DNA from 4 places in the Streptomyces sp. NPDC041205 genome. Region 3 is predicted to be linked to each of the others. Evidence: riboswitches for the same ligand, from Rfam matches in the RefSeq annotation. Region 3 holds a riboswitch; each other region holds the start of a gene.
What was found. Region 3 has a riboswitch for cobalamin ahead of ACZ6BG_RS06340 (ABC transporter substrate-binding protein). Riboswitches for the same ligand answer to the same signal wherever they lie in the genome.

Region 1 (6,949 bases), on a different contig from region 3:
CCTACCAGGGGGACATCGCCCGCTACTGGGACGGGGAGGCCAGGCCCGTGAACCTGCGTCTCGGCGATGTCGACGGTCTCTACCACCACCACTACGGCATCGGCGACGTCGACGACACCGCCCTCGGCGACCCCCAGGACAGCGAGTACGAGAAGAAACTGATCGCCGAGCTCCACCGGCTGGAGTCGGCGCAGGCCGAAGTCCTCCTGGGGCACCTCGGCGACATCGGGCACGAGGACACGCTGGTGGACGCGGGCTGCGGCCGCGGGGGCTCGATGGTGATGGCGCACCAGCGCTTCGGATGCCGGGTCGAGGGAGTCACGCTGTCGGCCAAGCAGGCCGAGTTCGCCAACCGGCGCGCCCGCGAACTCCGCATTGAGGACCACGTCCGCGCCCGTGTCTGCAACATGCTCGCCACGCCCTTCGAGACCGGGCAGGCCGCGGCGTCGTGGAACAACGAGTCGAGCATGTACGTCGACCTGCAGGACCTGTTCGCCGAACACTCCCGCATCCTGAAGGTCGGCGGCCGCTATGTGACCATCACCGGCTGCTGGAACCCGCGGTACGGCCAGCCCTCGAAGTGGGTCTCCCAGATCAACGCGCACTTCGAGTGCAACATCCACTCGCGCCGTGAGTACATGCGCGCCATGGCCGACCATCGCCTCGTGCCGCAGGCCGTCGTCGACCTCACCCCCGACACCCTCCCCTACTGGGAGCTGCGGGCCACGTCCTCGCTGGTCACGGGCATCGAGGACGCGTTCATCAACTCCTACAAGGACGGGTCGTTCCAGTACCTCCTCATCGCGGCCGACCGGGTCTGATCTGACCGGGTCCGATCCGGCCATCCGCTGACCGGGCGGGCCCGTACCCGCCGGTTGTGCCCTGCCGGGGCATGACCGGCGGGTACGGCGGTTCGCGGGCCGAACACGCCGCGCGCACCGAGACGTTCAGCACGGGACCGCACGCGATGGCGCCGTTCGGCCGCCGCCTCGCCGTCGACGAGAACTGCAGCACCTTCGTGCCTACCCCGCGATCGAGGGGGGAGGCGCATCCCGGGCCGGCGGGGGAGGGGAGAGCGGCGGCCGAACGACTGAGGCGTATTGCACATCTGTCGCAACTACTATGGGAAGGCGGTAGGCGCGGAAAGAAAGCGCAAAATCGAACGGCGTCGGGAGAACAGTCATGGCCGCCCCTCGGATCGTGCTCGGAATCGAGTCGTCCTGCGACGAGACCGGCGCCGGCCTCGTCCGCGACGGACGGCTGCTCGGGCACGCGGTCGCGTCGAGCATGGACGAGCACGCCCGCTACGGCGGCGTCGTCCCCGAGATCGCCGCCCGCGCCCACGTGCACGCGCTGACACCGGTCGTCCGCCGCGCCCTGGACACGGCGGGCCTCGGCCTCGGCGACATCGGCGCGGTCGCCGTGACGACGGGCCCCGGCCTGTCCGGCGCCCTCCAGGTCGGCCTCGCCGGGGCGAAGTCCCTCGCCTACGCCCTGGACGTACCGCTGTACGGAGTGCACCACCTCGCCGGGCACGTCGCCGCCGACACCCTGGAGCACGGCCCGCTGCCCGACCCGTGCGTCGTCCTGATCGTCTCCGGCGGCCACACCTCGCTCCTGCTCGTCCGGGACCTGGCCCGCGATCCGATCGCCCATCTCGGCGACACCCTGGACGACGCGGCGGGCGAGTGCTTCGACAAGGTCGCCCGCGTCTTCGGGCTGCCCTACCCGGGCGGCCCCGCCGTCGACCGGGCGGCGCGGTCCGGCACCGCGGACGCCGTGGCGTTCCCGCGCCCGCTGACCGGCCCCGGCGACGATCCGTACGCCTTCTCCTTCTCCGGCCTGAAGACGGCCGCCGCGCGCTGGGCCGAAGGCCACGCGGACGGCGACCTGCCGGTCGCCGACGGCGCCGCCGCGCTGCAGGAAGCCATCGCCGACGTCCTGACCCGCAAGGCCGTCGCCGCTTGCGCCGCGCACGGCGTGGACACCCTCGTCGTGGTCGGCGGTGTCGCCGCCAACTCCCGGGTGCGGGCCCTCGCCGAGGAGCGCTGCCGGGCCGCCGGGATCACCCTGCGCGTCCCGCCGCTCGGCCTGTGCACCGACAACGGCGCGATGATCGCCGCCGTCGGTGACCTGCTGGTCCGCGCGGGCGCCGAACCGGCTCCCCTGGACGTGTCGATCGATCCGTCGGCGCCGCTGGAGCACGCGGCGCTGCACCCCACGGCGACGCTCGCGAGGGCCGCCTGATGACCGACGCCCTCATACACCGCCTGCCGGGCCCCGACCTGCTCACCCACCGCGACGGCATCCGGCAGGTCTACGCCGCGGCGTTCGCCGAGCCGCCGTGGAACTCCGACCCCGCCGAGGCCGACGTCTACCTGGAACGCCTCGCGGGTGACCTGGACCGTCCCGGCTTCACGGGCGCGGTGGCCCTCGACGGCGACCGGGTGCTCGGTTTCGCCACCGCCTGGACGACCGGGACCCCGCTGCCCGCCACGCGTTCCTATCCGCGCGTCAGCGCCGCGCTCGGCGCCGAGCGCACGGCCGCGTGGCTGTGCGGCGGCCTGGAGGTCGACGAACTCGCCGTCATGCCCGGCGCGCACGGCCTCGGCCTCGGCCGCAGGCTCCTCGAAGAGGTCACGCGCGACGCGCCCGGCGGCCGCTGCTGGTTGCTCACGTCCGTCAAGGCCGACGCCACCGTCCGCTTCTACCAGCGGCTCGGCTGGCGACAGGTCACCCCTGCCGGGCCGAACGGATACGGCACGGCCGTCTTCCTCGGCCCGCGCCACCCCGCGCGCCCCGACACCTTCCCGCCCGCGTAGTCCCCCAGCAGCCCAGCCCCGGCAGCCCGCACTCCCGAGTCCCCGCCAGTCCCCAGTCCCCGTAACCCCTTCGACCGGCTCAAGGCCGCCGACCGCGAGAACCAGCGGCTGCTCGGCGGGCGGGGCGGGGGCTCGGACGAGGTGGCGCAGGGCGGCGGAGCGGCCGCGGCTGACCTGGCGTCCGCGCTGGCGGGGCTGGCCGGGGTCGTGCGTACGGAACTGGGGGCGTAGCACCCCGGTAGGAGCCGGATAGGGGGTTCCCGCGGCAAGTGGGAACCCGTCGGCTGTGGACTTACTAGGAAGTCCAAGTATATGTTCGTGACGAAGCCCGCGGTGCAGGGAAGCCGGTGTGAATCCGGCGCGGTCCCGCCACTGTGACCGGGGAGTGCGTTCTCGCGTGAGACAACGCCACTGACGGAGAAGTCCGTTGGGAAGGCGGGAGAACGGACGCTGATCCGGGAGTCAGGATACCGGCCGTGGGGTGATCCGTGTTGTCCACGAGGATGGAGCAGACACGCATGGCCCCGGTGCGCACCCACGACCCCGGTGATCCGCCGATGCGAGCGACAACCCCCGCTGTCTGACGGCCCCCTGGCCGTTCGCGTCCCCTTTCCGTCCGTCACTCCGGCCTGCCCGCGCACGCCGCCGACGGCCGGTCGGACGCGCCCGTCCCCGGATCCCACCTGACGAAAGAGCAGGCTCCCATGGTCCGTGAACTGACCCACTTCATCGGCGGCAAGCACATCCCGGGAACATCGGGCGCGCTCGCCGACGTGTACGACCCGAACACCGGCGAGATACAGGCCCGCGTCCCGCTCGCGAACCGCGCGGAGACCGAGGCGGCCATCACCGACGCGGCCGAGGCGCAGCGCGAGTGGGGCGAGTGGAACCCGCAGCGCCGCGCCCGCGTCCTGATGCGGTTCCTGCGGATCGTCGAGGGCGAACGCGACGCGTTGGCAAGGCTGTTGTCGGCCGAGCACGGCAAGACCGTCGCCGACGCGCACGGCGACCTCCAGCGCGGCCTGGAGGTCGTGGAGTTCGCCGCGGGCATTCCGCACCTGCTCAAGGGCGAGTTCACCGACAACGCGGGGACCGGCATCGACGTGCACTCGCTGCGCCGCCCCATCGGTGTCGTCGCCGGCATCACGCCGTTCAACTTCCCGGCGATGATCCCCCTCTGGAAGGCCGCCCCCGCCATCGCCTGCGGCAACGCCTTCGTCCTGAAGCCCTCCGAGCGCGACCCGTCCGTGCCGCTGCGGCTCGCCGAGCTCTTCCTGGAGGCGGGCCTGCCGCCGGGCGTCCTCAACGTCGTCAACGGCGGCAAGGAGGCCGTCGACACCCTCCTTGAGGACCCGCGCGTCGAGGCGCTCGGCTTCGTCGGCTCCACGCCGATCGCCGCGCACATCTACGCCACCGCCGCCGCCCACGGCAAGCGCGCCCAGTGCTTCGGCGGCGCCAAGAACCACATGATCGTGATGCCGGACGCGGACCTCGACCAGGCCGTGGACGCGCTGATCGGCGCGGGGTACGGCTCCGCGGGCGAGCGCTGCATGGCGATCTCCGTGGCCGTGCCGGTCGGCGAGGCCACCGCCGACGCCCTCGTGGCCCGCCTCAAGGACCGCATCGGCGAGCTGCGGATCGGCCGCTCCGACGACCCCGAGGCCGACTTCGGCCCGCTGGTGAGCCGCGACGCCCTCGACCGCGTCCGCTCCTACGTCGACCTCGGCGTCGAGGAGGGCGCCGAACTCGTCGTCGACGGCCGCAACTTCACCCTGGCCGGGCACGAGGGCGGCTTCTTCGCGGGCGCCTCGCTCTTCGACCGGGTCACCCCGGACATGCGGATCTACCAGGAGGAGATCTTCGGCCCGGTCCTGTCCGTCGTACGCGCCGCCGACTACGAAGAGGCGCTGCGGCTGCCCACCGAGCACCCCTACGGCAACGGCGTCGCGCTCTTCACCCGCGACGGCGACACCGCCCGCGACTTCACCCGCCGCGTCGACACCGGCATGGTCGGCGTCAACGTCCCCATCCCGGTCCCCGTCGCGTACCACACCTTCGGCGGCTGGAAGCGCTCCGGCTTCGGCGACCTCAACCAGCACGGACCCGACTCCATCCGCTTCTACACCCGCACCAAGACCGTCACCTCGCGCTGGCCCTCCGGGGCCAAGGAGGGCGCGAGCTTCACCATCCCGACGATGCGGTGACCGCCATGACCAGCGCACTGCTCACCGAGGACCAGCTCGCCATCGTCGAGACCACCCTCGACTTCGCCCAGGAGCACCTCGCCCCGCACGCCCTCGCCTGGGACCAGGAGAAGCACTTCCCGGTGGAGGTGCTGCGCAAGGCCGCGGACCTCGGCCTCGGCGGGATGTACGTCGCCGAGGACGCGGGCGGCTCCGGGCTCACCCGCGCCGACGGCGTCCTCGTCTTCGAGGCCCTCGCCTCCGGCTGCCCGTCCATCGCGGGCTATCTCTCCATCCACAACATGGTCGCCTGGATGATCGACCGGTACGGCGACGAGGCCCAGCGCGCCCGCTGGCTCGGGTCGTTGACGTCCATGGACTGGCTCGGCAGCTACTGCCTCACCGAGCCCGGCGCGGGCTCCGACGCCGCCGCGCTCAGCACCCGCGCCGAGCGCGACGGCGACAGCTACGTCCTGACCGGCGTCAAGCAGTTCATCTCCGGCGCCGGTGCCTCGCACGTGTACATCGTGATGGCCCGCACGGGCGACAGCGGTCCGGGCGGCGTCTCCGCGTTCGTCGTCGAGCGCGACGACCCCGGCCTGTCCTTCGGCCCGAACGAGCAGAAGATGGGCTGGAACGCCCAGCCCACCCGGCAGGTGATCCTCGACGGGGTGCGGCTGTCCGCGGACCGGCTGCTCGGCGGCGAGGGCAACGGCTTCCGCATCGCCATGAACGGCCTCAACGGCGGCCGCCTCGGCATCGCCGCCTGCTCGCTCGGCGGCGCCCGCAGCGCCCTCGACCGCAGCCTCGGCCACCTCGCCGACCGCGAGGCGTTCGGGGCGCGGCTCCTGGACGCGCAGGCGCTCCAGTTCAAGCTCGCCGACATGGCGACCGAGCTGACCGCGGCCCGCGCCCTGGTCCGCCAGGCCGCCCAGGCCCTCGACGCGGGCGACCCGCAGGCGCCCCAACTGTGCGCCATGGCCAAGCAGTTCGCCACCGACACCGGCCACTCGGTCGCCGACCGCGCCCTGCAACTGCACGGCGGCTACGGCTACCTGACCGAGTACGGCATCGAGAAACTCGTGCGCGACCTGCGCGTCCACCGCATCCTGGAAGGAACCAACGAGATCATGCGCCTGATCGTCGCCCGCGGTCTGACGGGGGCGCTGCGATGACGCCCACCGCCGCCGCGCAGCCCGCCGCCCCGGAGCCCGACGACTCCGTGCTGCTGCGCACCGAGGGCCGCGCCGGGTACATCGTCCTCAACCGGCCCCGGGCCCTGAACGCCCTCACCCACGCCATGGTCCGCCGCATCGACGCGGCCCTCGCCGCCTGGGAGCACGACCCGGCCGTCGAGACGGTCGTGCTCACCGGCGCGGGAGAGCGCGGCCTGTGCGCGGGCGGCGACATCCGCGCCATCTACGAAGACGCCCGCACCGGCGGCAGCGCCTCCGCGGACTTCTGGCGCGACGAGTACCACCTCAACGCCCGCATCGCGCGCTACCCGAAGCCGTACGTCGCCGTGATGGACGGCATCGTCATGGGCGGCGGCGTCGGCGTCTCCGCGCACGGCGGCGTCCGTGTCGTCACCGAGCGCTCCCGGATCGCCATGCCCGAGACGGGCATCGGCTTCGTCCCCGACGTCGGCGGCACCTATCTGCTCGGCCTCGCCCCCGGCGAGCTCGGCACCCATCTGGCCCTGACCGGCCAGCAACTGGGCGCCGGCGACACGCTCCTGTGCGGGCTCGCCGACCACTTCGTACCCTCCGACCTGCTGCCGCGCCTCGTCGCGGACCTCGCGTCCGATCCGGTACGCGAGGTCCTCGCCCGGTACGTCGCCGAAGCGCCGCCCGGCGTCCTCGGCGACCAGCGCGAGTGGATCGACGCCTGCTACCCGGCGCACGGCGTCGAGGAGATCGTCGACCGGCTGCAGAACCACGGCGC
Region 2 (6,949 bases), 1.4 Mb from region 3:
ACCAGCCCCCGACCCCCGCTGCCCGTACCCCTTCAACTTCCGCCCCGCCTCACTCACCCGTTCCGCGGACAGGATGCTCGGGGTGCGGCCGGGCACCGACGTCGCGGTGAGCCAGAGGTGGCACATCCACTCCAGTTGGGCGGTGCGGTCGAAGGCCTGGGAGAGGGAGTCCCCGTAGGCGACCGTGCCGTGGTTCTGGAGCAGGCAGGCCGTGCGGTCACGCAGGGCGTGGAGCATGTGCTCGGCCAGCTCGTCGGTGCCGTAGAGGGCGTAGGGGGCGACGCGGACGGGGCCGCCGAGGGCGCCGGTCATGTAGTGGATGGGCGGGAGTTCCGGTACGAGGGTGGAGACGGCGGTGGCGTGCACGGCGTGGGTGTGGACGACGGCACCGGCGTCGGTGGCGCGGTAGATCGCCAGGTGCATGGGCAGCTCGCTGGTGGGTCCGAGCTCGCCGAAGAGCCGTGCGCCGTCCAGGCCGACGCCGAGGGCGTCCGCGGACGTCAGCTCGTCGTACGGGACGCCGCTCGGGGTGACCAGGACGGTGTCGCCGACCCGCACGGAGACATTGCCCGAGGTGCCGACGACCAGGCCGTCCGTCACGGTCCTGCGGGCGGTCGCGACCAGGTCGTCCCAGGCCCGCGCGACCGCCTCGCGCCCCGCGCCCGCAGTGGTGTCGTGCCGCTGCTCAGTCATGCGGTGATCCTGCCAGAGGGCGGGGCCGCGGAGGCCGGGCGGCAGGGGCGTCCTGCCGTCGGCGCGGGCCGTGGAATGGAATGGGTGGAGTCCGTGGAGCCTTGGAACACGGCACCGCCACACGGCCGGAGGTTTGAGACCTTCGGGCGGTCCGACGGCGGCGCCGGTCACGGCAGGTGATCAGGATCTCTTCCGCGGGCCGACGGCCCAGCTCAGCGGTTCGAACAGGGGTCGCCCGAAAGGACCACGGACGGCCTAATTCCGGGCCCACCACGGGCCCTCGCCACCACCCCACCGCCCGAGTGGGTGTATGCCGGAAGGATGCGGAGTGACGGCAACCCGGTTCGAGTCACCATGCGGCCCAGCTCAGTTCACTTTCCGTTCATCCAGGTTGCCTACGTTCCACGAGCCACTGACGTCCAACAGAAGCCTGGGTAAATGGAACACATCACGCTTCTCCTCGGGATCGTGATCGTTACCGCTCTCGTGTTCGATTTCACGAACGGTTTCCACGACACAGCCAACGCGATGGCGACCACCATCTCGACCGGCGCTCTCAAGCCCAAGACGGCGGTGGCCATGTCCGCCGTGCTGAACCTCGTCGGAGCGTTCCTCTCCGTCGAAGTCGCCAAGACGATCTCCGGCGGCATCATCAATGAAGACGGCCTCAAGACCGAAGTGATCTTCGCGGCCCTGGTGGGCGCGATCCTCTGGAACCTGTTGACCTGGCTGCTCGGCCTGCCGTCCAGTTCCTCCCACGCCCTGTTCGGCGGCCTGATCGGCGCCGCCGTGATGTCGATGGGCTGGTCGTCGGTGAACGGCGGCACGGTCGTCACCAAGGTGCTGCTCCCCGCGATCGCCGCTCCGCTCGTCGCCGGTATCGCGGCGACGTTCGCCACCCGGCTCACGTACAAGATCAGCAGCCGTACGGACGAGAAGGCGACCTCGAAGGGCTACCGCGCCGGGCAGATCGCCTCGGCCGGGCTCGTCTCGCTCGCCCACGGCACGAACGACGCCCAGAAGACGATGGGCATCATCACGCTGGCCCTGATCACCGGTGGCGTGCTCAACCCGGGCGCCAACCCCCCGATGTGGGTCATCGTCTCGGCCGGTCTCGCCATCGCGCTCGGCACCTACCTGGGCGGCTGGCGCATCATCCGCACCATGGGCAAGGGCCTCACCGAGCTGGCGCCGCCGCAGGGCTTCGCGGCGCAGACGTCCGCGGCGACGGCGATCCTCGCCTCCTCGCACATCGGCTTCTCGCTCTCCACCACCCAGGTCTGCTCCGGCGCCGTGATGGGCGCGGGCCTCGGCCGCAAGGGCGGCGTGGTCCGCTGGTCCACGGCCACGCGGATGTTCGTGGCGTGGGGCCTGACGCTCCCGGCCGCCGGTCTGGTCGGCGCGGGCGCCGAGCTCCTCACCAAGCAGGGCACCTGGGGCATCGCCACCACGGCCGCGCTCCTGATCGGCGGCTCCGCCGCCATCTGGTCGCTGTCGCGCCGCCAGCCGGTCGACCACACGAACGTCACGGCCGACGAGATCGGCGCCCCCGGCGCCGAGACCGCCGAGCCCGCGGGCGTCGTGACCACCGCCATCGCCGCCGTCACCCCGCCCCCGGCGGGCCCGGTGGCCGCCACCACCGCGACCCCCACGGCCGAAGGCGCCGCGTCCGCCCCCTCCGTGGCGGACTCCGCCCGGCCCGCCACGGTGTAAGGAAGCAGCAGCATGAAGATCGACTGGGCAGCTCTCGGCTCCGTCTTCGGAGTCAGCCTCGTGGTGACCGTCGCCCTCGTGGGCCTGTTCACCCTCGGCATCGTCGGCCTCTCCAAGCAGGAGCAGGCGCGGGAGGCGCGGGCGAACGGAGGCTCTGCCGCCGCGCTCCCCGCGCGCGTGGGAGCGTACGCGTGCTTCGCACTGTGCGCAGGTGCAGTGGCGTACGGGATCTCGCTGATCGTCGCCTGACACGTCCGGTCACCGCGCGACGGCGCGCGGCGCGGACTCACAGCACAAGCCCGGGGGGCGACCGTGTCGGTCGCCCCCCAGGGCTTTTCGCAGTTCCAGGACGCGGTCCACGGCACCGCAGGCGAGATCAGAAGCACACGGCACCGCACGTCCGTGATCAGGACGCGCCGCCACTCGCTCAAGTTCGATTAGACATATGGCATACTGGGTAGCAGCAGTCTGCTAGGGTCTGCCGCACATATGTCAGACAGAGCGGCTGCGCTGCGCTGCACGGCGGAGGGCACGTCTTCGTTAGGCATAACTTCTTATCGCCGCCCTTCGTACGGCTTCATGGCGAGCTGACTCCTGGTCGTAGTGAAGGAGCCTCATGCCCAGCGAAGTAGACCCGAGCCTGAATCGTCGCAAGCTCCGCATCGCCCTGCGCAAGGCCCGTGAGGACGCCGGGCAGACCCAGGGTGGGGCAGCCGCCGATCTCGAATGGTCGTTGTCGAAGCTGAACCGCATCGAAAAGGGCACCGTCAGCGTCTCGGTGACGGACCTTCGGGCGCTGCTGCGTCAGTACGGCGTGGACGACGAGGAGAAGGTGGCCGAGTTGGTCTCCGCCGCCCGCGGCTCGAAGGGACAGTCGTGGTGGATGCAGTGGTCGGACATCGCGAACCCCAGGTTCACCGAGTACCTCCCGTTCGAGGCGGCCGCGGACTCACTGCGCGCGTACCACCCCATCATCATCCCCGGCCTCCTCCACACCGAGGAGTACGCGGATGCCCTGGCCACACCTGACGTCAGCGACCCCGGCACCCGCCGCCGCCTCGTGGAGTTCCGCACGGCCCGCCAGGAGCGGGTCTTCGACGAGACCGGGATCGACGACCTCCACTTCGTCGTCGACGAGTCGGCGCTGCACCGGCTGATCGGGGATCCTGCGGTGATGCGCGCGCAGTTGCAGCGGCTCATCGAGGTCGCCGAGCACCCCCGCGCCACGCTCCAGGTCCTGCCCTTCTCGGCCGGGGCGCTGCTGAGCACGCAGAACGCGTTCGTGCTCCTCGGGTTCAAGGACGACGACGACCTGATCTACCTGGAAAGCCCGCAGGCCGTCGTGGCCACGCGGGACGACTACGAACTGGTCGCCAACTTCCAGGACTGCTTCGAACAACTGCGGCACATCGCCTACAGCGACAGCCGCTCGATCGACCTGATCAACGAGGTCAAGGAAGGCTTCGCAGGCTGATTCCGGAGCCGTCCGCTCCGGGACGAGGGGAGGGCTGGCACGATGCTGGTCGTCACGTTGGCACGGTGGCTGTTGCGCTGCCTGACGGCCTCAGACACCACGAACCCGGCCGCCCCCACTCCCCCGGGCGGCGTCACGGGCGCCGACGGGGGCCCGGCCGCTGATCCCCTGGACGGCGGCGAGCCCGTCCCCACGGAACCCACCAGCCCCTCCCACATCCACGACCTCTTCAGAGAAGGGATGAAGGATCCGGCGTTCGCCCGCGAGCTGAACCACCTCCTCGACAGCGAGCACCAGCGGAGTCTGCACACGCAGGAGCAGCAGACGCTGGGCTTCCTGGCGAAGGCGGGCTGTGTGTCGGTGTGTCTCGTCGTGGTCGTCGTGGCGCTCGTGCCTGCGGGGATCGTCGCCCGGGGCGTCGTCGCGCACTACGACGTCAACCCCTGGCACTTCGTCGCCGCGCTAGCGGGCGGCTGCGGGCTGCTGACCGCCGCGGTGGGCTGGCTCGTACGGACCCTGCGCCGCGGTCGCCGTCAGGAATCGGCCGCTACGACCGGCGCCGGCCCTCCGGCTGACGGAGCGTCCGCGGACGGTCCCGCTCCACGTGCCGGCGCGGGATGAGCGGCGTGAGCCCCCACACGGCCCCGGCCCCCGCCGCCACGACCGCGGCCGTGGCCAGCCAGACCGCGAGCCGGACCTGGAGCCCCTCCACGAGGAGGGAGGCGAGAGCACCCGTGACGACCGCGACAACACCGCTGAGCACGCAGTACAACACGAAGATGAGGCGCCGGGCGGGCCCTGCGACATGCCTGCTCAGCGGCAGCTGCCTGCTCTCAACCCCCATGGTCTCCAGCCTTTCGTGCGCACGCTGGGACAGCTCACTCCACCCCGACTCTCCCCGAGGCCACCCCCCTGACAAACGCGCGCCACGCCGACGGCGTCACGTTCATGTGCCCTTCACCGCGGTGATTCGAGTCACGGACCCACACCGCTCCCTCCGGATGAGCCACTTCCACACATTCACCGGTCGCCGTGCTGTAGCTGCTGGTGAACCACCGCCCTGCCGGTAAGTACCCGTCGGCCACGCTGCCCCCTTGCCCACTGCCGCCACGAGAGCCGGACGGCGCCGGGGCCCGGCGGCATTCGACCGCGCCCTGCCGGGTTCGCGTTCCGCGTCGCTCTCCTGCTGTCATGTTCAAGCTTACGGAGAGTGGTTGTGCCCGCCTAGCCCTAAACCGGCCCCCCGAGACGGTCCATGTGGACCTCCGCACACTCTCCCGTCGCAGGTCAACAGCGAGTTGACGGGCGTCGCGGGCCATGGTGGACTGCCGGAGCCATTTACGGCGGCAGCAGAGGAAGCCGGTGCGAATCCGGCGCGGTCCCGCCACTGTCATCGGGGATCCCACGCGATCCCCGGGAGCCAGGAACTCTCGCCGCCGGTCTCGTCGAACCAGGGCGCGGAAACCCTGAGTGAGGACATATCGCCATGCGCGGCCGCCCGTTGCCGTCCCCTGCTCCGCCCGGGGCCCCGTCACGGCCGAGAGCCCTCCGCCGCGTGTCGGCGGGCTGACCCCCATGCGTGCCGATCGCGACTTCGCGTACGGCGCCGCCGCCGGACTCCTCGGTGACCTGCTGCTCGGCGATCCTCGCCGGGGGCATCCGGTCGCCGCGTTCGGGCGTGCGGCGGGGGCCGTCGAGCGGGTGCTGTGGCGTGACCACCGCGGGTGGGGCGCGCTGCACACCCTGGTGTGCGCCGGGGGCGCCGTCGGCGCCGGTGCGCTCGTCTCCTTCGCCGTACGCCGCTCGCGTGCCGCTTCCGTCGGGCTGACCGCCGCCGCGACCTGGGCCGTCGTCGGCGGGACCACCCTCGGGCGGGAGGCGCGCGCCATCGGGGGCGCGCTCGCCGCTGGGGACGTGGACGTCGCCCGGGAGCGGCTGCCCCATCTGTGCGGGCGCGATCCCGCTGCGCTGGACGCCGACGGGATCGCCCGGGCCGTCGTGGAGTCCGTCGCCGAGAACACGTCCGACGCCGTCGTGGGGGCGTTGGTGTGGGGGGCCGTGGGGGGTGTGCCGGGGCTCGTCGGGTTCCGGGCCGTCAACACGCTCGACGCGATGGTCGGGCACAGGTCCCCGCGCCACCTCCGGTACGGGTGGGCCTCCGCTCGGCTCGACGATGTCGCCGGGTGGCCCGGGGCTCGGCTCACCGCCGCGCTCGCCGTGGTCGCCGGAGGGTCCCCCCGTGGGGCGGTGCGGGCCTGGCGTGCCGATGCCTCGAAGCATCCGAGCCCCAACGCCGGGGTCGTCGAGGCCTCCTTCGCGGGGGCGTTGGGGGTGCGGCTCGGGGGGTCCCTCTCGTACGGGGGGCGGGTCGAGCACCGGCCCGTCCTCAACGGGGAGGGGCGTGCCGTCGTCGTGGAGGACATCGAGCGGGCCGTGAAGTTGTCCCGGCGGGTCGGGTGGCTCGCCCTGGGGAGCGCGATCGCTGTGGACCTGGTCCGGCCGAAGCGGTGGAGGCGGTTCGCATGAGTGGTGGGCTGCTGGTCGCCGGGACCACGTCCGATGCCGGGAAGAGTGTGGTCACCGCTGGGATCTGTCGGTGGCTCGCCCGCAAGGGCGTCTCCGTCGCGCCGTTCAAGGCGCAGAACATGTCGTTGAACTCGTTCGTCACGCGCGAAGGGGCCGAGATCGGGCGGGCGCAGGCCATGCAGGCGCAGGCCGCGCGGGTGGAGCCCAGTGCGCTGATGAATCCCGTGCTGCTGAAGCCGGGGAGCGACCGGTCGAGTCAGGTCGTGCTCATGGGCAAGCCGGTGGGCGAGATGAGTGCCCGGGGCTATCACGGGGGACGGCAGGAGGCGCTGCTCGACACCGTCGTGGGATGCCTGGAGGAGCTTCGGGGCACGTATGACGCCGTGATCTGCGAAGGGGCGGGGAGTCCCGCCGAGATCAACCTCCGGCGCACCGACATCGTGAACATGGGGATCGCCCGGGCTGCCCGCTTCCCGGTCGTGGTGGTCGGGGACATCGACCGCGGGGGCGTCTTCGCCTCCTTCTTCGGGACCGTGGCGCTGC
Region 3 (6,949 bases):
GAGCAGCCACAGGAAGAACGGGCCGCCGGTGAGCGCCGTGAGCACGCCCACCGGGATGTCCTGCGGCGCCGCCACCGTGCGGGCCGCGAGGTCCGCCACCACCAGGAACACCGCCCCCATCAGCGCCGCCACCGGCAGCAGCGCCCGGTGCGCGGCGCCCACCAGCATCCGGGCCGCGTGCGGCACCATCAGGCCGACGAAGCCGATGGCGCCGCTTTGCGCGACGAGCACGCCGGTCACCAGCGAGGTCAGCACGAAGACGCCCGCGCGGAACCGGGCCGTGTCCAGGCCGAGGACGGTCGCGCCCTCCTCACCGACCAGGAGCAGGTCGAGCGGGCGGGCCAGCGCGATCAGCAGGGCCGTGCCGACGGCCAGGACCGTCAACGGCAGCGCGAGCATGTCCCAGCGGGCGCTGCCCAGGCCGCCGAGGGTCCAGTACAGGACTTCCTTGAGGTGGTCCGCGCGGGCCGAGACGACCAGGATCAGGCTGGTCAGGGCCGACAGGACGTACGAGACGGCCACGCCCGCGAGGATCAGGCGGGTCGTCGTGAAGCCGCCGCCGGGCTCGCGGGCGAGGGCGTACACCACGAGCAGGGCGAGGAACGCGCCCGCGAAGGACGCCGCCGGGATGGTCACCGTTGTCGCCATGCCCGCGCCGAGGCCGAGCACGATCACCGAGACCGCTGCCGCGGAGGCGCCCGAGGAGACCCCCAGGAGGAACGGGTCCGCCAGGGGGTTGCGGACCAGGGCCTGGAGGGTGGTGCCGACCACCGCCAGGCCCGCGCCGACGGCCGCGCCGAGGATGACTCGTGGGAGGCGGACGTCGAGGACGATCGTGCGGTACGGGGACGGGTCCGCGTTGCCCGTCAGGATCTGGACGACGTCGGCCGTGGGGATCCGTACGGAGCCGAGCGCCAGTGCGGCGACGCTCGCTGCCGCGAGGCCGAGGACCAGAGCCGTGACGACGAGGGTGTACGGGAGGGTGCGGGTGTGGGGGCCTGCCGGGGGCTCCCCGATCCCGCCCCTTCCCGAAACCGGGGGCTGCCGCCCCCGGACCCCCGCTGTCGCCTCTTCGCGGCTCGTCCTCAAACGCCGGACGGGCTGAAATGTGCCCCCGCGCCACACTCGGCTCACCGCAACTGCTCCGCCAGCTTCCGCACCGCCCCCGGCGCCCGCACCCCCAGCACCACGTCCGACAGCGGCAGCACCGCGAACCGCTTGTTCTTGATGGCCGGGACGTCCTTGAGGGCCGGGTCGTCCAGGAGGCGCTTCTTCTTCTGGGCGACCGTGGAGGCGCCGTAGTCGTAGATGAGGATGACGTCGGGGCGGCGGTCGACCACCGTCTCCCAGGAGGCGTCGCCGAAGGACTTGTCGAGGTCGGACATGACGTTGCGGGCGCCCGCGCGTTCGATGATGTCGTTGCCCATGCCGCGGCCGCCCGCGGTGAAGGCCGTCTTGTCGCCGCTGTCGTAGACGAAGACGGCGGGGGCCTTGCCGCCCTTCGCCGACTTCTTCGCCGTGGCGGCCAGTTCCGCCCTGGCGTCGCGCACCCACTTCTCCGCCCGGTCCCGGACCCCGAACGTCGCGCCCGCCTCGCGCACCTCGCGGTACACGTCGTCCATCGTGACGGGCTTCTTGGCGCAGGCCTCGATGTTGAGGCGGGTCTTGATGCCGGACTTGGCGAGGGCGTCGCGGGAGCGGCCGTCGCCCGCCGCGAAGGCGCTCGCGTAACCGCCGTACACGAAGTCGGGGTTGGCGGCGAGGAGCTTCTCGTAGGAGGGGTACTCCTTGGCGAGCACCGGGCGCGACTTGTACGCCTTCTCGTACTCGGGGAGCACCTTGTCGTCGAGGTAGGCGGTCCCGGCGATGCGGTCCTTGAGGCCCAGTTCGAGGAGGATCTCCGTCACGTGCTGGTTCATGGTGACCGCGCGCTTCGGGGGTGCGTCGTACGTCGTCCTCGTCCCGCAGTTGGTGACGGTGTACGGGAATCCGGCGGCCCTGGCGTCGGGTTTCCCGGAGTCGTCGTCGGACGACGAGGACGACGAGCACGCGGTGAGCGGCAGCAGGATCGCCGCCGCGGCGGGCAGGGCGAGGGCACGTACGCGGGTACGCATGGGGTGCGGGCCTCCTCCAGGGGATTTCCGCGTCCCCTGAGTGCATGTGGAGGAGGCGGCAGGTCAGTTCCTGACTCCCGGGCGCGCGGGGCGCGGCCGGTCACAGTGGCGGGACCGCGCCGGATTTCCACCGGCTTCCTGGGTCCTGCCGCCTCGAGGGTCGTGAATCGTGAAGCTCGGCCTCAGTATGCCTCGACGACCCTGACGTCCTCCTCGGTGACCTCCCCCTCCACGATCCGGAAGGAGCGGAACTGGAAGGGGCCCGCGTCGTCGGTGTCGGCGGTGGAGACGAGGACGTAGTGGGCGCCCGGCTCGTTGGCGTAACTGATGTCGGTGCGGGAGGGGTAGGCCTCGGTCGCCGTGTGCGAGTGGTAGATGACGACGGGCTCCTCGTCGCGGTCGTCCAGGTCGCGGTACAGCTTGAGCAGGTCCGTCGAGTCGAACTCGTAGAACGTGGGCGAGCGGGCCGCGTTCAGCATCGGGACGAAGCGCTCGGGGCGGTCGCTGCCCGCCGGGCCCGCGACGACGCCGCACGCCTCGTCGGGGTGGTCCTTGCGCGCGTGCGCGACGATCTGGTCGTGGAGGGCCTGGGTGATGGTCAGCATGTCGGCCAGGATAAGCAGCGGGGCGGCCCCGTACCGAAGTGTGGTACGAGGCCGCCCGCATGCTGGACAGGAGCCGTCCGGGGTCAGTCCTTGGTGACCGGTGCGGCGTCCGCGGCGTTCTCGACGGCCTGGCCGGTGTGCACGCGCTTCTTGAAGGCCGCGGCCTCCGGGTTGCGGCTCTTCAGGACCAGGTAGGACACGCACAGGATCGCGGCCCAGATCGGCGCGCAGTACAGCGAGATCCGCGCGTCCTTGTCGATGCCCATCATCACGATGACCATGCCGATGAAGGCGAGCGCGAACCAGCTCGTGTACGGGGCGCCCGGCGCGCGGAAGGTGGACTGCGGGACGAGGCCGCGGTCGGCCTTGCGGCGGTAGTTGATCTGGGAGACCAGGATCATGATCCAGGCCCACATGCCGGAGATGGTCGCGAAGGAGACGACGTAGTTGAACGCCTCGCCCGGCCACTGGTAGTTGATCCACACGCCGACCAGCATCAGCGCGGCGGACGCGGTGGTGCCGACCAGCGGCAGGCCGTTCTTGGTGAGCTTGGTGAAGAACTTCGGGCCCTGGCCGTTGAGCGCGAGGTCGCGCAGCATGCGGCCGGTGGAGTACATGCCCGAGTTGCAGGAGGAGAGCGCGGCGGTCAGGACCACGAAGTTCACGATCGCGGCGCCGACGCCGAGGCCCATCTTCTCGAAGGCGGCGACGAACGGGGAGACGCCCGGCTGGAAGGACGTCCACGGCACGACCGAGAGGATCATGATCAGGGCGCCGACGTAGAAGACGGCGATGCGCCACGGCACGGTGTTGATCGCCTTGGGCAGGGTCTTCTTCGGGTCCTTGGACTCGCCCGCGGTGACGCCGACCAGCTCGACGGCGAGGAAGGCGAACATCACGATCTGCAGCGTCATCAGCGTGTTGCCGATGCCGTTGGGGAAGAAGCCGCCGTTGTCCCACAGGTGCGAGACGGACGCGGTGTCACCGGCGTCGGAGAAGCCGATGGTGAGGATGCCGGCACAGATCAGGATCATGCCGATGATCGCGGTGACCTTGACCATCGAGAACCAGAACTCCAGCTCGCCGAAGAGCTTCACGGAGATCAGGTTGGCGCCGTACAGGATGACCGTGAAGATCAGCGCGTACGCCCACTGTGGAATGGAGTCATGGGTCCAGTACTGCATGTACTGGGCTGCCGCGGTGACTTCGGTGATGCCGGTGACGACCCAGAAGAGCCAGTACGTCCAGCCGGTCACGAACCCGAAGAACGGGCTGACGAACTCACGGGCGTACTCCGAGAAGGAGCCCGACACGGGCCGGTACATCAGGAGCTCGCCGAGCGCGCGCATGATGAAGAAGATGACGAGGCCCGCGATGGCGTACGCGAGGATGAGGCTGGGCCCGGCCTTGTGAATGGCCTTGCCCGCGCCGAGGAACAGGCCGGTGCCGATGGCACCGCCGATCGCGATCATCTGGATCTGCCGGGCGCCGAGCCCGCGCTGATAGCCCTCGTTGTCGCCGGACGCGCCCTCCGTGGCCGCCGCGGCCTCATTGCCGTCGTGGTGTTCTTCGACCTGCACTGAGGTCATGGTGACGCCTTTCTCCATGCTGATCCGCGCCGCGAACTGCGGTTTCGCCGCGGACCAGGTCCTGATCCCCCCGGATGGTGATGGAGTGCCGCCGACGGTCTGCCGGCCTCTAGCGCCCCCGGTGACATGGGTGGCGTCACCGAGCGGTCGTGAAGATTTATCACGACCGTCACAGTGATCGAATGAGCCATATGTGGCATACGGCACAGGAAGAAGCGGACAAAGAAACCTCGGTGCCGCAAAGGGGGCACCGAGGTGACAGGATCGTTATCCGGATTTGAGCGTCCGTTGAGCGAACGCCCGCGATCTTCAAACCGACGTCACGCGAACGTCGGAAAACCGTCACGACATCGGCGTCACGGCATCACCGCCCGGCGTCACGGCATCAAGGTCTCGACAAGCGTCTCCTGGAGCCCGCCCAGCCACAGATAGGCCATCACCATCGGCTTGCGAGGGTCGGAGTCCGGCAGCCGGTAGAGGAGGTCGGCGTCCTCCTCGTCGGTCACGTCGAGCCGGGCGCCGATCGCGAGCCGCAGGTCGTTGAGCGCGCCGAGCCAGCCGCGCGACTCCTCCGCGGACAGCTTCAGGACGGCGCCGCCCTCGCCCGCGACGGTGAGCGCATCCAGGGAGCGGATCACGGCGAGCGCGTCGTCCCGCTTGCGGGCCCGCAGGTCGTTCTCGGTGAAGCGGCGGAACTCGGCGGAGTACGCCCGCAGTTCGTCGGCCTTCTCCAGGGAGCCGGACTCGGTGCCGGGGCCGCCGTACGCGTCCGGGAGCAGCCTTTTAAGCACCGGGTCGGTGGGCGGCTCGCTCGGGCCCTCGGCGAACAGCTCCGCGAACGGGTCGCCGTCGTCGCCCGCGGGCTCGTCGCCGGGGCCGATCAGCTCCAGGAGCTGCACGGCGAGCGAGCGGATGATCGAGATCTCGACCTCGTCGAGCGCGACGGCGGCGCCGCCGCCCGGGATCGGTTCGAAGTGTCCAGGCATCAGTCGCGTCGCTACTTCCGGTCCTGCTGGAGCGTTGCCCACAGCCCGTATCCGTGCATCGCCTGCACGTCGCGTTCCATCTCCTCGCGGCTGCCGCTGGAGACGACGGCCCGGCCCTTGTGGTGCACGTCCATCATCAGCTTGGTGGCCTTGTCCTTCGAGTAGCCGAAGTACGTCTGGAAGACATAGGTCACATAGCTCATCAGATTGACCGGGTCGTTGTGCACGAGCGTGATCCACGGAACGTCCGGCTCGGGGACCGCGAAGGTCTCCTCTTCCGCGTCCGGGCGTGTGATCTCTACGGGAGCAGCGCTACTCACCTGCCCCATGCTGCCACCCGGGGCGGCCGGGCGCACAAACGGACCCCCGAAATCGTCAGAGTGACGAGATGCGGGGTAGCATCCTTGTCATGAACTCTGGGGAGCATGACCTGGGGCTGCCGGTGGACGTCCCCTCCACCGCGCTCTTCACGGATCACTACGAGTTGACGATGTTGCAGGGCGCGCTGAAGGCGGGCACCGCCGATCGGCGCTCGGTCTTCGAGGTGTTCACCCGCAGACTGCCCGAGGGCCGCCGCTACGGCGTCGTGGCCGGGACCGGGCGGGTCCTGGACGCGGTCGAGAACTTCCGCTTCGACGCCGGCGTCCTCGCCTTCCTGCGCGAGCGCGCCGTGGTGGACGAGCCGACGCTCCAGTGGCTGGCCTCGTACCGCTTCAGCGGGGACATCTGGGGCTACCCGGAGGGCGAGACGTACTTCCCCGGCTCGCCGATCCTGCGGGTCGAGGGCAGCTTCGCGGAGTGCGTGCTCCTGGAGACGGTGATCCTCTCCATCCTCAACCACGACTCGGCCATCGCCGCCGCCGCCTCCCGCATGGCCTCCGCCGCGGGCGGCCGGCCGCTGATCGAGATGGGCGCCCGCCGCACCCACGAGCTGGCCGCCGTCGCCGCCGCGCGCGCCGCGTACGTCGGCGGCTTCACCACCACCTCCGACCTCGCGGCCGGGTTCCGCTACGGCATCCCGACCGTCGGCACGTCCGCCCACTCCTTCACCCTCGTCCACGACAGCGAGCGGGACGCCTTCCGCGCCCAGGTCGACGCGCTCGGCCGGGGCACCACGCTGCTCGTCGACACCTACGACGTGGGCGAGGCCGTCCGGATGGCCGTCGAGATCGCCGGGCCCGAGCTGGGCGCCGTCCGCATCGACTCCGGCGACCTGCTGCTCGTCGCGCACCGGGTGCGCCAGCAGCTCGACGAGCTGGGCGCCACCGACACCAAGATCGTGGTCACCTCCGACCTCGACGAGTACGCCATCGCCTCGCTCGCCGCGGCGCCCGTGGACGCGTACGGCGTGGGCACCCAGCTGGTCACCGGCTCCGGGCACCCCACCTGCTCCATGGTCTACAAGCTCGTCGCCCGCGCCCGCTCCGCCGACCCCAAGGCCCCCCTGGAACCCGTCGCCAAGAAGTCCCTCGGCGGGAAGTCGTCCCTCGGCGGCCGCAAGTGGGCCGCGCGGCGCGTCGACGCGCACGGGGTCGCCGAGGCCGAGGTCATCGGGACCGGGCCGGTGCCCGGCGACCTCGCCGACGACCAGCTCCTCGTCGAGCTGGTCAAGGGCGGGGACGTCGTCGCCCGCGAACCCCTCGAGGCGGTCCGGG
Region 4 (6,949 bases), on a different contig from region 3:
GGGGAAGGTGCGTCCCGGTGAACGACGGCGTGAACGGCGTCGCGCTCGCCGTCTTCATCTTCTTCTTCCTCGCGGTCACCGTCATGGGCTTCCTGGCGTCCCGCTGGCGCAAGGCCGAGAACGAGCAGAGCCTCGACGAATGGGGCCTGGGCGGCCGGTCGTTCGGGACCTGGGTGACCTGGTTCCTGCTCGGCGGCGACCTCTACACCGCGTACACCTTCGTGGCCGTCCCCGCGGCGATCTACGCGGCGGGCGCGGCCGGCTTCTTCGCCGTGCCGTACACCATCCTCGTCTACCCGCTGATCTTCACCTTCCTGCCGCGTCTGTGGTCCGTCTCGCACAAGCACGGGTACGTGACGACGTCGGACTTCGTCCGGGGCCGCTTCGGGTCCAAGGGCCTCTCGCTGGCCGTGGCGGTCACCGGCATCCTCGCGACGATGCCCTACATCGCGCTCCAACTGGTCGGCATCCAGGCCGTCCTGGACGTGATGGGCGTCGGCGGCGGCGAGGACACCAACTGGTTCATCAAGGATCTGCCGCTGCTCATCGCCTTCGGCGTGCTCGCCGCGTACACGTACTCGTCCGGGCTGCGGGCGCCCGCGCTGATCGCGTTCGTGAAGGACACCCTGATCTACATCGTGATCGTGGTGGCCATCATCTACATCCCGATCAAGCTCGGCGGGTTCGACGACATCTTCAGCGCGGCGAACGAGAAGTTCTCCGCGACCAACGAGGCCACCGGCAAACCCGTCGGCTCCCTCGTGCCGGGCGAGGCGGGCACCTGGACGTACGCGACCCTGGCCCTCGGCTCCGCACTCGCGCTGTTCATGTATCCGCACTCGATCACCGCGACGCTGTCCTCGCGCAGCCGCGACGTGATCCGCCGCAACACCACCATCCTGCCGCTGTACTCGCTGATGCTCGGCCTGCTCGGCCTGCTCGGGTTCATGGCCATCGCGGCCGGAGTGAAGGTCGAGAACGGGCAGTTGGCGATCCCGCAGCTGTTCGAGGACATGTTCCCGGACTGGTTCACGGGCGTCGCCTTCGCGGCCATCGGCATCGGCGCGCTCGTCCCGGCCGCCATCATGTCCATCGCGGCCGCGAATCTCTTCACCCGCAACATCTACAAGGACTTCATCAGGCCCGACGCGACCCCCGCGCAGGAGACGAAGGTCTCCAAGCTGGTCTCGCTCCTGGTGAAGGTGGGCGCGCTCGCCTTCGTCCTCACCATGGACAAGACCGTCGCCATCAACTTCCAGCTGCTCGGCGGCATCTGGATCCTGCAGACCATGCCCGCGCTGGTCGGCGGCCTGTTCACGCGCTGGTTCCACCGGTGGGCGCTGCTCGCCGGGTGGGCGGTCGGCATGATCTACGGGACGGTCGCCGCGTACGGGGTCGCCTCGCCTACGCAGAAGCACTTCGGCGGCTCGTCCAAGGAGATCCCGGGCATCGGCGAGATCGGCTACATCGGCCTGACCGCGTTCGTCCTGAACATCGTCGTGACGGTCGTCCTCACCTTCGTCCTGAAGGCCGTGGGCGCCCCCGACGGCGTCGACGAGACGTCCCCGGAGGACTACACCGCGGACGCCGGCGACAAGGGCGTGGCGGTGGAGCTGCCGAAGGTGGGTGCCGGGCACTGACGCCCGAGGGGGCGCCCAAGGGAGCGTCACCCCTCCGCCCTCCCTGGAGGCCGCCGCGTTCCGTCCGGGACGCGGCGGCCTTCGCCGTGCCGCCTCCGGCCCCGAACCGGCGTACGAAAGAATGGGCCCATGCCGCATCCTCGCCTCCTGCTCCCCGCCGCCCTGCTGCTGCTCGCGCCCCTCGCCCTCACCGGCTGCGGCTCCGAGACCGCCGGGTCCGAGAACAGGGCCTCCGGGAACGCAGGCTCCGCGAACGCGGGCTCCGGCGCCGGATCGACGCCCTCCCGCGCCGACCTTGAGGCCCGCGCCCGCGCCGCCCAGACCCGGACGGCGCACGTGTACGTGACCGAGGCCGACGGGTTCGCGCTGGCGGAGCAGTCCGTGGGCGTCCTCGGGGACGACGGCTTCCAGGCGGTGTACGTGGCGAAGGAGGGCGGCGCGCAGATCAAGGTCGACGTCGAGCGGGGCACCGTCGACGGCAGGACCTGCCGGAGCGTCTATCCCCCGGCCGAACGCTGCGAGAAGGACGGGAAGGGCTGGTACCGCACGCCCGGCTCCGCGGGGTCATCGGGCTCCGCGGGCTCCTCCGGCTCCGCCGAGTCCTGGCACGCGTACGCCCGCTCCGAGCACGGCCTGCGCATCCAGATCTCCGCCGACCCCGGCCTCGTGGACCGCGACACGCTGCGCGCCGCCGCCGAGAAGGCCCACCACGCGGACGCCGCCGAGCTGGACGCCGTACTGCCGAAGAAGACCTCCCCCGCCACGCCGGTGGAGCGCGGCGACATCCCCCGCGACGGCGACGGCGCCCCCCAGGACCCGCCGGGCGTGGGCGGCTGAACGGCGCCGCGGTGACGGCCGAGCGGGGCCTCAGCGACCTCTGAGCGGGCCCCGGGCGGCACCCGGGCGCCCCCTTGGAATGCCACGCCCCGCCCCCGAGTTGAGGTTCAGGGCGCCTCGTCCCGCGACAACGCCGCTACCCTCCGACACAACATCTAGGGGTGGCACCGAAAGCCAGCACAAGATGTATGCTCATCCTCGCTGTCGCCGCAGGGGAATCCGGTGCAAGTCCGGAACTGTCCCGCAACGGTGTACTGGTACGCATTTGTGCGCTCGCGCCCACAACATGCGCCGGTGAGTCCGACGACCTGCCGACAGCGCGCCTGGACCGTCCGGTCCGGGTGCCGAGACGTCCGGGCCTCGAGGAATGGGTTGGTGGACGCGGAGTCGCCCCTGCGCGGGCGCAGCCGCGCCGTGCCTCTCTCCGCGGGCCCAGAGCCGAGCGAGGGAGAGCACCACGTGACCATCGCGCCCGCCGAACCCGCGTCAGCGCAGGCCGGCAAGCAGGCCGAGGCCGAGCAGGCCGCGCAGACCACCGACGGCCCAGGAACCGCCCTGCTGCGCGTCCTGACCGACCTCACCGCCGACCTCCCCGACGCCGACCCCGGCCGGGTTGCCGCCGCCGCGCTGCGCGGCCGGTCGGCCAAGGCCGACGAGGTGGAGCTGCGGGAGCTCGCGACCGAGGCGGCCGCCGGGCTCATCTCCGAGGACCCCGCGTACTCCCAGCTCGCGGCCCGGCTGCTGACCATCGGTATCCGCGAGGAAGCCGCCTCGCAGGGCGTCACGTCGTTCTCCCAGTCCGTCGCCGTCGGCCACCGCGAGGGCCTGATCGCGGACCGCACCGCCGAGTTCACCACCCTGCACGCGGAGCGCCTCGACGGCCTCGTGGCCGACGCGCTCGCCGACGGCGCCGACCGCCGCTTCGGCTACTTCGGCCTTCGTACGCTGCACAGCCGCTACCTGCTGCGCCACCCGATCACCCGGAAGGTCGTCGAGACCCCGCAGCACTTCATGCTGCGCGTGGCCGCCGGTCTCGCCGAGGACGCCTCCGAGCGGGCCCTGGACGAGGTCGCCGCGCTCTACCGCCTGATGAGCCGTCTCGACTACCTGCCGTCCTCGCCGACGCTCTTCAACTCCGGCACCCGGCACCCGCAGATGTCGTCCTGCTACCTCCTCGACTCGCCGCTCGACGAGCTGGACTCCATCTACGACCGCTACCACCAGGTCGCGCGGCTCTCCAAGCACGCGGGCGGCATCGGGCTCTCGTACTCGCGCATCCGCTCCCGCGGCTCGCTGATCCGCGGCACCAACGGGCACTCCAACGGCATCGTGCCGTTCCTGAAGACGCTCGACGCCTCCGTCGCCGCCGTGAACCAGGGCGGCCGCCGCAAGGGCGCCGCCGCGGTCTACCTGGAGACCTGGCACTCCGACATCGAGGAGTTCCTGGAGCTGCGGGACAACACCGGCGAGGACGCCCGGCGCACCCACAACCTGAACCTCGCGCACTGGATCCCCGACGAGTTCATGCGCCGCGTCGCCGCCGACCAGCCGTGGTCGCTGTTCTCCCCCGCGGACGTGCCCGAGCTCGTCGACCTGTGGGGCGAGCAGTTCGACGCCGCGTACAAGAAGGCGGAGGCGGCCGGTCTCGCGCAGAAGACCATCCCCGCCCGTGAGCTGTACGGCCGCATGATGCGCACCCTCGCGCAGACCGGCAACGGCTGGATGACCTTCAAGGACACCGCCAACCGCACGGCCAACCAGACCGCCGAGCCGGGCCACACCGTCCACTCCTCCAACCTCTGCACGGAGATCCTGGAGGTCACGGACGACGGCGAGACGGCCGTGTGCAACCTGGGTTCGGTGAACCTGGGCGCGTTCGTCGACACCGCGAGCGGCGACATCGACTGGGAGCGGCTCGACGCCACCGTGCGCACGGCCGTCACCTTCCTCGACCGCGTCGTGGACATCAACTTCTACCCGACCGAGCAGGCCGGGCGCTCCAACGCCAAGTGGCGGCCCGTGGGCCTGGGCGCGATGGGCCTCCAGGACGTCTTCTTCCAGCTGAAGCTGCCGTTCGACTCGCCCGAGGCGCGGGCGCTGTCGACCCGCATCGCCGAGCGCATCATGCTCGCGTCGTACGAGGCCTCCGCCGACCTGGCCGAGCGCAACGGTCCCCTCCCCGCCTGGGAGAAGACCCGCACCGCGCGCGGCGTCCTGCACCCCGACCACTACGACGTCGAGCTGACCTGGCCCGAGCGCTGGGCGGCACTGCGGGAACGCATCGGCAAGACCGGCATGCGCAACTCGCTGCTCCTCGCCATCGCGCCGACCGCCACCATCGCGTCCATCGCGGGCGTGTACGAGTGCATCGAGCCGCAGGTCTCCAACCTCTTCAAGCGCGAGACCCTGTCCGGCGAGTTCCTCCAGGTCAACTCCTACCTGGTGGCCGAGCTGAAGCGGCTCGGCGTGTGGGACGCGCAGACCCGCGAGGCGCTGCGCGAGTCCAACGGCTCGGTGCAGGGCTTCACCTGGGTCCCGCAGGACGTCCGCGACCTGTACCGCACGGCCTGGGAGATCCCGCAGCGCGGCCTCATCGACATGGCCGCCGACCGCACGCCGTTCCTGGACCAGGCGCAGTCCCTGAACCTGTTCCTGGAGACGCCGACCATCGGCAAGCTCTCCTCGATGTACGCCTACGCCTGGCAGCGCGGCCTGAAGACCACGTACTACCTGCGCTCGCGCCCGGCGACGCGCATCGCCCGCGCGGCGTCCGGCCAGACCGCCGCCGCTGCCCCCGTCCCCCAGCAGGTGACCGACCCCGAGGCGATCGCCTGCTCCCTGGAAAACCCCGAGTCCTGCGAGGCCTGCCAGTAATGTCCCAGTCCGCTGCCCACACCGTCTCCACCACCGGTGAGAAGAACCTGCTCGACCCGGGCTTCGAGCTGACCCTGCGGCCCATGCGCTACCCGGACTTCTACGAGCGCTACCGCGACGCGATCAAGAACACCTGGACCGTCGAGGAGGTCGACCTCCACTCGGACGTGGCCGACCTGGCCAAGCTCACGCCCGAGGAGCAGCACCTGATCGGCCGTCTGGTCGCGTTCTTCGCGACCGGCGACTCGATCGTGGCGAACAACCTCGTGCTCACGCTGTACAAGCACATCAACTCCCCCGAGGCGCGGCTCTACCTGAGCCGGCAGCTGTTCGAGGAGGCCGTGCACGTCCAGTTCTATCTGACGCTGCTCGACACCTATCTCCCCGACCCGGACGACCGCGCCGCCGCCTTCGCGGCCGTGGAGAACATCCCGTCCATCCGGGAGAAGGCCGAGTTCTGCTTCAAGTGGATGGACTCGGTGGAGAAGCTGGACCGCCTGGAGTCCCAGGCCGACCGGCGCCGGTTCGTGCTGAACCTGATCTGCTTCGCTGCGTGCATCGAGGGCCTGTTCTTCTACGGTGCCTTCGCATACGTCTACTGGCTGCGCAGCCGCGGTCTGCTGCACGGCCTCGCGACCGGCACCAACTGGGTGTTCCGCGACGAGACGATGCACATGAGCTTCGCCTTCGAGGTCGTGGACACCGTCCGCAAGGAGGAGCCGGAGCTGTTCGACGACCAGTTGCAGCAGCAGGTCACGGACATGCTGAAGGAGGCGGTCGACGCCGAGTTGCAGTTCGCGCGCGACCTGTGCGGTGACGGCCTGCCCGGCATGAACACCGAGTCGATGCGCGAGTACCTGCAGTGCGTCGCCGACCAGCGCCTCCAGCGCCTCGGCTTCGCGCCGGTCTACGGCTCCGAGAACCCGTTCTCGTTCATGGAGCTGCAGGGCGTTCAGGAGCTGACCAACTTCTTCGAGCGGCGCCCCTCGGCGTACCAGGTCGCCGTGGAGGGTTCGGTCTCCTTCGACGACGAGTTCTGAGCCGGGCTCGCGGCTGAGGGCCGCTGCTCCCGCTCGGCCTCGCGCAGCTGGCGGTCGATCCGCCGGTCGTGCGCGTGGCCGATGAGCGAGGGCAGCGCCATCAGCAGGAAGACTCCGAGGACGGCCAGCGTGTTGAGTGCGTCATGTGCGTTCATGACATCCACTCTCGCGCCGGCCGTCCTTCGCCGTCAGTGGCAGGACTGCCGCACACCCTCGATTTCCTGCCAGACCTGCGGCACACTGGCAGGATGCTGAACAACGTGGCCGCCGTCGTGCTCGACGGCGTGCATCCCTTCGAACTCGGCGTCGTCTGCGAGGTGTTCGGCCTCGACCGCAGCGACGAGGGACTGCCGGTGTACGACTTCGCGGTCGCCTCCGCCGAGGGCCCTCAGCTCTCCACCCACGCCGGGTACTCGATCACCACCGCCCACGGCCTCGACCGCCTGGAAGAGGCCGACCTCATCACCGTCCCCGCGGGCGACTCCTACGTGACCAGGGAGTTTCCGCCCGACCTCCTCGACGCCCTGCGCCGCGCCGCCGACCGCGGCACCCGGGTGC

Region 1: another riboswitch for cobalamin. It lies ahead of ACZ6BG_RS20705 (CoA-acylating methylmalonate-semialdehyde dehydrogenase); the one in region 3 lies ahead of ACZ6BG_RS06340 (ABC transporter substrate-binding protein).
Region 2: another riboswitch for cobalamin. It lies ahead of ACZ6BG_RS00360 (cobalamin biosynthesis protein); the one in region 3 lies ahead of ACZ6BG_RS06340 (ABC transporter substrate-binding protein).
Region 4: another riboswitch for cobalamin. It lies ahead of ACZ6BG_RS09860 (ribonucleoside-diphosphate reductase subunit alpha); the one in region 3 lies ahead of ACZ6BG_RS06340 (ABC transporter substrate-binding protein).

The regions. Positions count from the first base shown of each region.
Region 1 is NZ_JBVIZH010000004.1:190,098-197,046, forward strand. It holds gene ACZ6BG_RS20690 (geranyl diphosphate 2-C-methyltransferase) at 1-821, shown strand, start outside; gene tsaD (tRNA (adenosine(37)-N6)-threonylcarbamoyltransferase complex transferase subunit TsaD) at 1,183-2,247, shown strand; gene ACZ6BG_RS20700 (GNAT family N-acetyltransferase) at 2,247-2,822, shown strand; cobalamin riboswitch at 3,137-3,315, shown strand; gene ACZ6BG_RS20705 (CoA-acylating methylmalonate-semialdehyde dehydrogenase) at 3,527-5,026, shown strand; gene ACZ6BG_RS20710 (acyl-CoA dehydrogenase family protein) at 5,032-6,180, shown strand; gene ACZ6BG_RS20715 (enoyl-CoA hydratase/isomerase family protein) at 6,177-6,949, shown strand, end outside.
Region 2 is NZ_JBVIZH010000001.1:64,854-71,802, forward strand. It holds gene ACZ6BG_RS00330 (class II aldolase/adducin family protein) at 1-693, opposite strand, end outside; gene ACZ6BG_RS00335 (inorganic phosphate transporter) at 1,132-2,406, shown strand; gene ACZ6BG_RS00340 (hypothetical protein) at 2,419-2,655, shown strand; gene ACZ6BG_RS00345 (helix-turn-helix domain-containing protein) at 3,023-3,880, shown strand; gene ACZ6BG_RS00350 (hypothetical protein) at 3,923-4,501, shown strand; gene ACZ6BG_RS00355 (DUF397 domain-containing protein) at 4,759-5,199, opposite strand; cobalamin riboswitch at 5,182-5,332, shown strand; gene ACZ6BG_RS00360 (cobalamin biosynthesis protein) at 5,456-6,406, shown strand; gene ACZ6BG_RS00365 (cobyric acid synthase) at 6,403-6,949, shown strand, end outside.
Region 3 is NZ_JBVIZH010000001.1:1,459,955-1,466,903, forward strand. It holds gene ACZ6BG_RS06335 (FecCD family ABC transporter permease) at 1-1,017, opposite strand, end outside; gene ACZ6BG_RS06340 (ABC transporter substrate-binding protein) at 1,131-2,114, opposite strand; cobalamin riboswitch at 2,159-2,278, opposite strand; gene ACZ6BG_RS06345 (M67 family metallopeptidase) at 2,297-2,719, opposite strand; gene ACZ6BG_RS06350 (amino acid permease) at 2,803-4,308, opposite strand; gene ACZ6BG_RS06355 (DUF2017 domain-containing protein) at 4,686-5,294, opposite strand; gene clpS (ATP-dependent Clp protease adapter ClpS) at 5,306-5,623, opposite strand; gene ACZ6BG_RS06365 (nicotinate phosphoribosyltransferase) at 5,704-6,949, shown strand, end outside.
Region 4 is NZ_JBVIZH010000002.1:642,958-649,906, forward strand. It holds gene ACZ6BG_RS09845 (DUF3311 domain-containing protein) at 1-21, shown strand, start outside; gene mctP (monocarboxylate uptake permease MctP) at 18-1,640, shown strand; gene ACZ6BG_RS09855 (hypothetical protein) at 1,770-2,477, shown strand; cobalamin riboswitch at 2,666-2,807, shown strand; gene ACZ6BG_RS09860 (ribonucleoside-diphosphate reductase subunit alpha) at 2,937-5,351, shown strand; gene ACZ6BG_RS09865 (ribonucleotide-diphosphate reductase subunit beta) at 5,351-6,391, shown strand; gene ACZ6BG_RS09870 (hypothetical protein) at 6,304-6,546, opposite strand; gene ACZ6BG_RS09875 (GlxA family transcriptional regulator) at 6,640-6,949, shown strand, end outside.